3 regions of the Alkalihalobacillus sp. MEB130 genome follow, and region 2 is predicted to be linked to each of the others. Evidence: predicted binding sites of a transcription regulator. Region 2 holds the regulator's gene; each other region holds the start of a gene.
What was found. The regulator Rex, encoded in region 2, represses fermentation and respiration genes when NADH is low (regulators of the CRP and FNR family bind a similar motif). The targets are predictions, from matches to a motif close to TTGTGAAATATTTCACAA.
Positions count from the first base shown of each region.

Region 1: the regulator Rex is predicted to act here: its motif matches at 1,452-1,469, upstream of N0O92_RS14320 (hemerythrin domain-containing protein).
Region 3: the regulator Rex is predicted to act here: its motif matches at 1,394-1,411, upstream of N0O92_RS11555 (cytochrome ubiquinol oxidase subunit I).

Region 1 covers NZ_JAOANA010000013.1:101,785-104,973, forward strand. The annotation lists gene N0O92_RS14315 (phosphoglycerate dehydrogenase) at 1-514, opposite strand, end outside; ZMP/ZTP riboswitch at 661-739, opposite strand; gene N0O92_RS14320 (hemerythrin domain-containing protein) at 867-1,400, opposite strand; gene hmpA (NO-inducible flavohemoprotein) at 1,724-2,956, shown strand; gene N0O92_RS14330 (Crp/Fnr family transcriptional regulator) at 3,046-3,189, opposite strand, start outside.
Region 2 covers NZ_JAOANA010000024.1:12,653-15,841, reverse strand. The annotation lists gene tatC (twin-arginine translocase subunit TatC) at 1-641, opposite strand, end outside; gene N0O92_RS19530 (twin-arginine translocase TatA/TatE family subunit) at 659-841, opposite strand; gene N0O92_RS19525 (redox-sensing transcriptional repressor Rex) at 931-1,566, opposite strand; gene N0O92_RS19520 (ABC-F family ATP-binding cassette domain-containing protein) at 2,190-3,189, shown strand, end outside.
Region 3 covers NZ_JAOANA010000010.1:32,594-35,782, forward strand. The annotation lists gene N0O92_RS11545 (glycerol-3-phosphate acyltransferase) at 1-175, shown strand, start outside; gene truA (tRNA pseudouridine(38-40) synthase TruA) at 238-972, shown strand; gene N0O92_RS11555 (cytochrome ubiquinol oxidase subunit I) at 1,471-2,811, shown strand; gene N0O92_RS11560 (cytochrome d ubiquinol oxidase subunit II) at 2,808-3,189, shown strand, end outside.

The DNA.
Region 1 (3,189 bases), on a different contig from region 2:
CAATAACATCCATATCTAAATCAAGTGCATCGTTAGCTACAAGAGCACCGATCGCCCCTAGTCCGATCACTCCTAGTGTCTTACCTTTAATTTCTTTTCCAACAAACTGTTTTTTTCCTGCTTCAACAAGTTTAGGAACTTGGTCGCCTTCACCTTTTAATGACTTAGCCCATTCTACACCAGCAAACAGATTTCGAGATGATGCCATTAATGTTGTTAATACAAGCTCTTTTACAGCATTCGCATTAGCACCTGGCGTATTGAAAACAACTATCCCTTGTTCAGTACATTTATCAACAGGGATATTATTCACACCTGCACCTGCCCGCGCGATTGCTTTTAAATCATTGCCAAATTCAAGTGAATGCATGTTAAAACTACGAACAAGAATCGCATCCGGATTGTCGCTTTCATTATCGATTGTATACTGATCCTTAAATACATTTAACCCGCTTTGTGCAATATTATTTAATGTTTTGATTGTTTTTACTTTTTTTAACGTAGTTGTGCTCATATTGTTCTCTCCTCTTTCTCTTTTTATATGATGATCAAATTGTACATGTACTATTAGCTAAATTTCAAGAAAATTCTCGATTTACGTCAAAGTAATATCGAATATCGCCTCCTATAAACAGAAAGAGGCAAGGGAAATAACTCCCTTACCTCTGCCCAGGCGAACGGCTACGACACTATGTGCTCCCTCACGGTAATCCGTGTTTCGCCAGTTACACATAGCCTTTTGATTTGATTTCATCATAACAAATTCAGACAAAAGCTTCAACCTAAAATATCATCTAGCTAAAAAATTTAAAGGAGAGAAACTAATAACAATACAAGTTATGTCAATCTTTTCACTAGGGTAACCGTTATAATCTACCTATCCTCTCCTCTAGGCTCAATTTCTCTTCATCTGACAGCAAACGTTGAGCTAATGGAAAAAGAATTTCCTCTTCTTTTAAAAAGTGGCCTTGCAGAATCTTAAAAGCATCATTGTAACGTTTCGTGATTGTGACTAACTCATCTCTAGTGAGGCTTTCTTGAAGATTCGTTGTTTCTTCTAAAAATTGACGCAAATGTGCTTTTGCTTGGTCATGTTCATATTCCATAACTAGTATAGGACCAGTATCTTTTCCAATATATCGCGCAACCATTGGAAATAACACTCCCTCTTCCTTTTCAGAATGGGGGTCTAATTGGCTCACAAACTTAACAACTCCTTGACGCAAGTACAATATACGCTCTTTTATCTGTCCAATCCCCTTTTCTTCTTCTATCGAATGAGACAATCTATACAACTTCTCCATTTGTTCTCGTAATGGTTGATGCTCCTCTTTTAAACTCTGAAGAGGCGAACATAATATAAGTGACCTAGCCCCTGCTATATTACAAAAATGATCCATACTAAACTACCTCCTTTTTTTAAAATAGTAGCAAACAACCAGCCTTACCATATGTGATTGAACTCACATAATGAATGTGTTTTTGCTCACTTGTCTTTGTTAGACCTAAGTAAAAAAACTTTTTCTCGCCTTTTACAATTTGTCATTATAAATCTTATCTGTGCCTTCCCTAAGTTTTATAATCAGAAGTCGTAAAATTTTAAATCACTGTGAGTTTTGTCTAATTTTAGAAAGGTGTATTTTAAATATTGCTTTTAAACGCAAACGCTACCATAATTAAATATGTATTTAAAATACATCTTTCGGAAATGGAGGAGTCTTACATGTCAACAAAGACATTGGATTCTAATACTATTGAAATTATTAAGTCAACTGTACCAGTTCTAGCAGAACATGGAACTTCTATTACTACGCGTTTTTATCACCTGTTATTTACTAACCATCCAGAATTACTACATATTTTTAACCATGTAAATCAGAAACAGGGCAAGCAGCAACAAGCACTCGCGAACACGGTTTATGCTGCTGCACAGCACATTGATAACTTAGAAGCCATATTACCAGTCGTTAAACAAATCGCGCATAAGCACCGTAGTCTTGGAATCCAAGCCGAACACTATCCTATTGTAGGTGAATATTTATTGTTGGCAATTAAAGATGTATTGGGTGATGCAGCAACGGATGAGATCCTTAACGCATGGGGAGAAGCTTATGGCATAATTGCGGAGGTGTTTATTTCCGTTGAAAAAGAAATGTATATGGAGGCAGCTTCCCAAACTGGAGGATGGGATGATTTCCGTGAATTTCTTGTCTCTAGAAAAGAAGTTGAGAGTGATGTTATTACTTCTTTTTATTTAAGCCCAAAAGACGGTAATCAAATTTCTGTCTACCAACCTGGACAATATATCACAATAAAAGCCATTATTAATGGAGAGACATATACTCATTTAAGACAATACAGTTTATCAGATACATCAGGAAAACCTTACTATCGCATCAGTGTAAAGCGAGAGGATCAGAAAGGTAATACACCAGCTGGCCTTGTTTCTACCTTCTTACACAATCAAGTTTCTGAAGGCGATATTATTGAAGTCTCTGCACCTGCTGGCGACTTTGTTCTTGATACAAAAAGTGATCGTCCCCTTGTTTTAATCAGCGGAGGTGTTGGCCAAACTCCTTTATTAAGTATGCTTAAAACATCAGCTAGCAAACAACCCAAAAGAAAGATTGCCTATATTCATGCTGCCATTAACAGCCACTATCATGCATTCAACGATGAAGTGACAAATCTAGCGAATCAATCAGAGCACATTCGTTACTTCGTCTCGTACGAATCGCCGACTGAGAATGACAAACAAACGAAGATATACCATAAAGAAGGTTTTATTGATCTTCCATGGCTTCAGTCAATATTACAAAACAACGAAGCTGATTTTTACTTCTGTGGACCCCTGCCTTTTATGAAAGCTATGAACAAAGCATTGCAAGAATGGAACGTACCTGCAGAACGGATTCATTTTGAATATTTTGGACCAAAAGGGAGTTTGGAAGAGTAGGTATTTCAGATAAAAGGTGCTGTCCCATTGGGATAGCGCCTTTTATTTGAGTTAACTGCAACTATACACAGGGGGTGAGAAAGACATGTTTATAAGGTTTCAGCTTTTAATTTATGTACGTTTATAACAAAGAATCCCTCCTCATCCAAAGCAATAACATTCTTCTTTCGTAACTGACTAATTGTTCGATTAATTGTCTCTCTTGATGTACCAATCATGTTAGCTAATTCTCT
Region 2 (3,189 bases):
ATTAAATGAGACATAATTTCCGGCGGCGTAATAAAACCCGCTATTACTAACAAAATAAAATAAGCAAATTTACGTACTTGAGCTAAGAAACTCGGGGTGAGCATTCCTAATCTAGTGAAAAACATGACCACAACTGGCAGTTGAAACAATAAACCAAAAGGGATCGTAATTTGAAATAGAAAAGAAAAGTACTCATTTATGCCATACTGCTCTGTTATTCCTAAACGTTCTGATAAGTTCCCCATAAATTGAATAATAAAAGGAAATAGAATGAAATAGGAAAAAGAAATACCTACTAGAAACAAGATAAAAGCAAATGGAATATAAGCTAATGTGGCTTTTTGCTCCTTTTCATGCAGGCCCGGACTTACAAACGCCCATAACTGATAGAGAATAACGGGAAATGTAAGAATAAGTGCACTAGCAAAAGCAAATGTCATGAACACCCGAATGGGATCTGTCATCTTAAATGCATTCATCGGCAAATCTTGAGCTGTCGGTGTACTTTGTAAGTATGTGATTAGTGGTGTAGCTAAAAAGAAGCCGGCAATGAGTGCCACAATGAAGAAGATTAACGTGATAATAATTCTTCGTCTTAGTTCTACAATGTGGTCCATTACCGACATGTCTCTTTGTTCCATTTATAAACCCTTCCTACTTAGGCTTTATCGTTTTCTTTTTTCTTGTTATCATCTTCATCTGCTAAGCCTTTTGTCGCGTTTTTAAATTCACGTAATGTATTCCCAGCAGCTTTTCCTAACTCTGGTAACTTCTTTGGACCAAAAATTAGTAAAGCAACAATCGCAATAAGCGCAATGCTGCCTGCTCCTAATCCACCCATAGGTAGCACCTCCTTGTCCTATTTCTAATTATAGAGTGTGATTATATAGTTCGCAATGACTTCCATTACAGTTACCAATCATTTCAAACTTATCCTGGATAATGTTTCAGAAAATAAACAAGCGCCTGTAACTCAACTGATAAATCAATATGATGCACACGAACATGTTCAGGAACATCAAGTCGAGCCGGCGTAAAATTTAAAATTCCTTTAATACCGTTAGCTACCAACTGATCTGCTATCTTTTGTGCAGCCACTTGTGGAACGGTTAGAATGGCAACTGTTACGTCTGGGTCAATGATTTTTTCAAAATCATCTAAATGATAAACGGTCACCCCGCCTACCTCTTCCCCAATTTTTTCTTCAGCAACATCAAAAGCTTTTACAATTCTTGTGTTATTATTTTTCGAAAAATTGTAATGTAAAAAAGCAGTTCCTAAATTACCGACTCCAACTAGAGCAACTTTCGTCTGCTCATCCTGATCAAGTGTTTTCCGGAAAAAAGACAGCAAGTAATTTACATTATACCCATACCCTTTTTTCCCAAGTGCTCCAAAATAAGAAAAATCACGTCTGATCGTAGCAGAATCTACTTTCACTGCTTCACTCAATTCTGTTGACGATACACGTTGCTTTCCCGAAGCAGACAAATTCTCCAAAAATCGATAATAAAGCGGCAACCTTTTTGCTGTTGCCTGCGGAATCTTCGTTTGATCTACTTTCATCCATTGCCTCCCTCCTACCATCGTCAAGTTGGCAATTCAAGACTATGGTTATTGTACACCATTTCACAGAGTTTGTAATCGTTTTACCCCTCTGTTCATGAAGTTGTTGAAAGATCTATTCTACGATACACTTAAGAGGTACTACAAAAAAGCGGTTTTCTTTTTTTGTAGTACCTCTTAAGCAATGAGCGGAGCCGCCGTTGTGGGTTTAGCTTTTTGAGTGATCTTCTCAAAAAGCGTACGGCGTGTGGAGCCATTGCCACTTTGTTCGCACTTTTTAAGTAAAAAGCGGTTTTCCTTTTTAGGATACCTCTTAAGCAATGAGCAGAACGCCGTTATGGGTTTAGCTTTTTAAGCGATCTTCTTAAAAAGCGTACGGCGCGCGGAGCCATTGCCAGTTTGTTCGCTCTTTTCAAGTAAAAAGCGGTTTTCCTTTTTAGGATACCTCTTAAGCAATGAGCAGAACGCCGTTATGGGTTTAGCTTTTTGAGCGATCTTCTCAAAAGGCGTACGGCGCGTGGAGCCATTGCCAGTTTGTTAGCACTTTTTATATGTAAAAAAGCGGTTTTCTTTTTTATGGTATCTCTTAAAAGAAATGATCTTATGAGTTAGGAATGAAATCTATGATTATTTTACAATGTATAAATATATCGAAATCCTTTGGTATCGATCCAATCTTAACAAATATCAAGTTAGATATTCAAACCGGAGAACGCGTGGCTCTTGTTGGTCGTAATGGAGCTGGCAAATCAACGTTGCTTAAAATTATCGCTGGTCAACTTTCATATGATAGTGGACAAGTGATGATGCCAAAAGGCACAGAGCTTGGCTATCTCGCTCAAAACACAGGGCTGGAATCGGAACTGTCGATATGGGAAGAGATGCTAACGGTATTTGCTCCTCTTCAAAAAATGGAAAAACAAATTCGCGATTTAGAATTACAAATGTCCGATCAACGTTTGCTTGAAGACGAAAATCGTTATTCCAAACTTTTAAAAGAATATGATCAGCTTCAAATTACCTTTAAAGATCAAGGCGGCTATCAATATGAAGCTGATATTCGTGGTGTATTAGCTGGAATGAATTTTGGTGATTTTGATTATGGAACAAAGATTTCAACCTTAAGCGGAGGGCAAAAAACAAGATTAGCATTAGCAAAATTATTGTTAACAAAGCCTGATCTTCTTATTCTCGATGAGCCAACCAACCACTTAGATATCGCGACCCTTACGTGGCTTGAGCAATACTTGGTTGGTTATAAGGGTGCTATCTTAATTGTTTCGCACGACCGTTACTTCTTAGATAAAATCGTCACGACAGTTGTTGAAATCTCTCGAACAAAATCAACGAAATTTACAGGTAACTATAGTGCTTATCTTGATGAAAAAGCAAAGCGATACGAATTAGAGTTAAAGCAATATGAGAAGCAGCAAGACGAAGTAGCAAAACTAGAAGACTTTATCCAACGAAATATTGCAAGAGCATCGACAACGAAGAGGGCGCAAAGTAGAAGAAAACAATTAGACCGAATGACCTTACTCGATCGTCCTGCTGGATCTGAGAAATCCGCTTCTTTCGCTTTTACAATTGAGCGTCAAAGTGGAAAAGAGGTGATCCGTGCTT
Region 3 (3,189 bases), on a different contig from region 2:
CTTAGCGTTTAAAAAATATATTGTTTTAGTTGGCATTGCCGCCATTTTACTAGTTCCGTATCAATATATAGGGTATGAAGAAAGAATGGCAGTCGTTGCAGCCTTTTTCATTGTGTTGTTTATGCTCTTGAAACATAATGAAAACATTAGGTGGGCTCGGGAAAGCAAAGCGTGAATAGAGGCTAAGAAATAAGGGAGATACTAGGTAGGAATGTTACGATTCAAAAGGAGAAAAATATGAATAATTACAAGTTAACCATCCAATATGATGGTGGACGTTATAAAGGTTGGCAGCGTCTTGGCAATACGGAAAATACGATACAAGGAAAAATCGAAAATGTTCTCTCTGAAATGGTAGGAAAGAATATTGAGATTATTGGTTCTGGTAGAACCGATGCGGGAGTTCATGCCCTTGCACAAATAGCGAATGTAAAGCTCGCTGAAAAGCTACAAGAATTTGAGGTTCAACAATATTTAAATCGTTATTTGCCGCACGACATTAGTGTGACAGATGTTAAACTAGTTAACGACCGTTTTCATGCTAGGTATAACGCTAAGGATAAAACATATTTGTATAAAATATGGAACGAAAGCTATACTAATCCATTTATGCGAAAGCATAGTTTACATGTTGAGAAAAAGCTAGATTTAGAAAAGATCAAAGAGGCATCTCGTTACTTTGAAGGGGAACATGACTTTACTGCTTTTTCAAATGCAAAGTCAAAGAAAAAATCGATGGTCCGTCATATTTACTCCATTCAGATTGAGGAAGAGGCAGGGTTTATTAACATACGTATCAAAGGAAATGGTTTTCTATATAATATGGTAAGAAAAATGGTTGGAACGTTGATTGATGTTGGACTAGGTGAACGGAATCCAGAAGAAGTAAAAAACATGTTAGAATCGCACGATAGGAGCTTGGCAGGATTTGCTGATGCTCATGGATTGTATTTGGAGAAGATCGATTTTTAGAGAGTGTTTTGCGGGCAAAACGACAAACACGATCATTGCTTCAAGGTCACATTAAGGTGGAAGCCGTACCTTTTTCAGTGGTCTCGGACTCCAGAGCCCTTATTTGTGTCTAAAGTTTCTTTTTTTCGGGCATTCCGGACTCAGAAGCCCTTATTCATTGCATTATCGGTCTACATTACATGGATTTTAACAGATAAGGTACGCTGAGTCCCTTTATCACATAGAACAAGCTTTTTGGGGGAAATAGGGTCCTCTAGGTCCGCACAATCGTTCACTAAAAAAGGGTATGGAGCTCCGTTCTCCATGCCTTTTTGTTTTGCACTCACAAAGAACCCATTAAAGTACCAGATCTTAGGTGACTTTTTTGTTTAAACGATAATTGTCACCAATTTATCACTCTTCTGTAACGAAATCGTTTCAATTGTGATGTATTTCACATACATATTGATTGTAAAATGACACTATCTTCACATTAGGAGCTTGAAGAGGAGGAGAAAGATGGACTCGGTTGAATTTAGTCGATATTTAACGATGCTAACATTATCAGTGCATGTCATTTTTGCGACACTTGGTGTTGGTGTTCCGATTTTAATAACCATTGCTCACTGGTTAGGTTTACGAAATCAAGATGAGCATTATTTATTACTAGCTAAGCGTTGGGCACGAGGCTATGTTATTACCGTCGCGGTTGGGGTTGTAACAGGAACAGCAATCGCCTTGCAGTTGGCGCTTTTATGGCCGCGTTTTATGGAGTTTGCTGGACAACTTGTGGCACTTCCATTATTTATGGAAACATTTGCGTTTTTCTTTGAAGCGATTTTCCTTGGTATCTATTTATATACATGGGATCGGTTCAAAAATCCGAAGCATCACTTTTATTTACTTGCGCCCGTTGTATTAGGATCGGCGATGTCAGCTTTGTTTATAACGTCGGTGAATGCCTTTATGAATACACCGCAAGGCTTTACACTTGTCGATGGTCAGTTGACGAATATTCAGCCGCTACTAGCGATGTTTAATCCAGCGATGCCAACTAAGGTAGCGCATGTATTAACGTCTGCCTATATGACAACAGCGTTTGTGCTTGCGTCAATTGCTGCATATCACTTATTAAAAGGCAATCGCCATGAGTATCACCGTAAGGCATTGGCGTTAACGATGAAAATTGCTTTGATTTTCTCTATTGCAACAGCTCTTGTTGGTGACTTATCGGGTAAGTTTTTAGCTGAGTATCAGCCTGAAAAGCTAGCAGCAGCAGAATGGCACTTTGAAACAGAAGGTGAGGCACCTCTTGTTTTATATGGGGTGTTAACCGAAACAAATGAAGTGAAATATGCGATTCGCATTCCTTATGCGCTAAGCATGCTTGTTCATAGTAATCCATTTGGAGAGGTGATTGGATTAAATGACATTCCGGAAGAATATCATCCACCTTTAGTCATTCATTACTTCTTTGACATTATGGTTACGATCGGAATTTGGTTAACGGTCTTTTCCTTGTTTTATTGGATTGCACTTTGGCGCGGTTGGAAAGTGATTAAGAGTCGCGTATTCCGAATTCTACTTGTTGCTTCCGGTCCATTAGCAATGATTGCGATTGAGGCTGGATGGTGGTTTACAGAAGTAGGACGTCAACCTTGGATTATGCGCGGATTTATGACAACTGCAGAAGGGGCGACCGATTCGCCATATGTGTGGGTCATGTTTATTGCGTTTGCGATTTTATATATCATCTTGATGATTGGTACAGCGGTTGTGTTAATACGGATGTTTAAAAAGAATCCGGTTGAGCGTGAACTAGAGAAACTTTCCGAGGAACAAAGGAGGGTTGCGAAATGACCATTGAGGTAGTAGGGATTTCGGTATTGTGGTTGTTTTTGTTTGGGTATGTGATTGTTGCATCGATTGACTTTGGGGCGGGGTTCTTTAATGCTTCTACGATCGTGACGAAAAAGCATCATATAGTAAATACAGTAATTCAACGTTATTTATCGCCAGTTTGGGAGATTACGAATGTATTTCTAGTATTCTTCTTTGTTGGGATGATAGGATTTTTTCCACAAACGGCTTACTATTTTGGAACAGTGCTATTGATTCCTATTAGTATTTCGATTATTTTGCTTGCTCTTCGTGGTAGTTATTATGCCTTTGGGACGTACGGGACGAAAGGACATGTGGGCTATACGTTAATGTATGGGGTAACGGGAGTTCTAATTC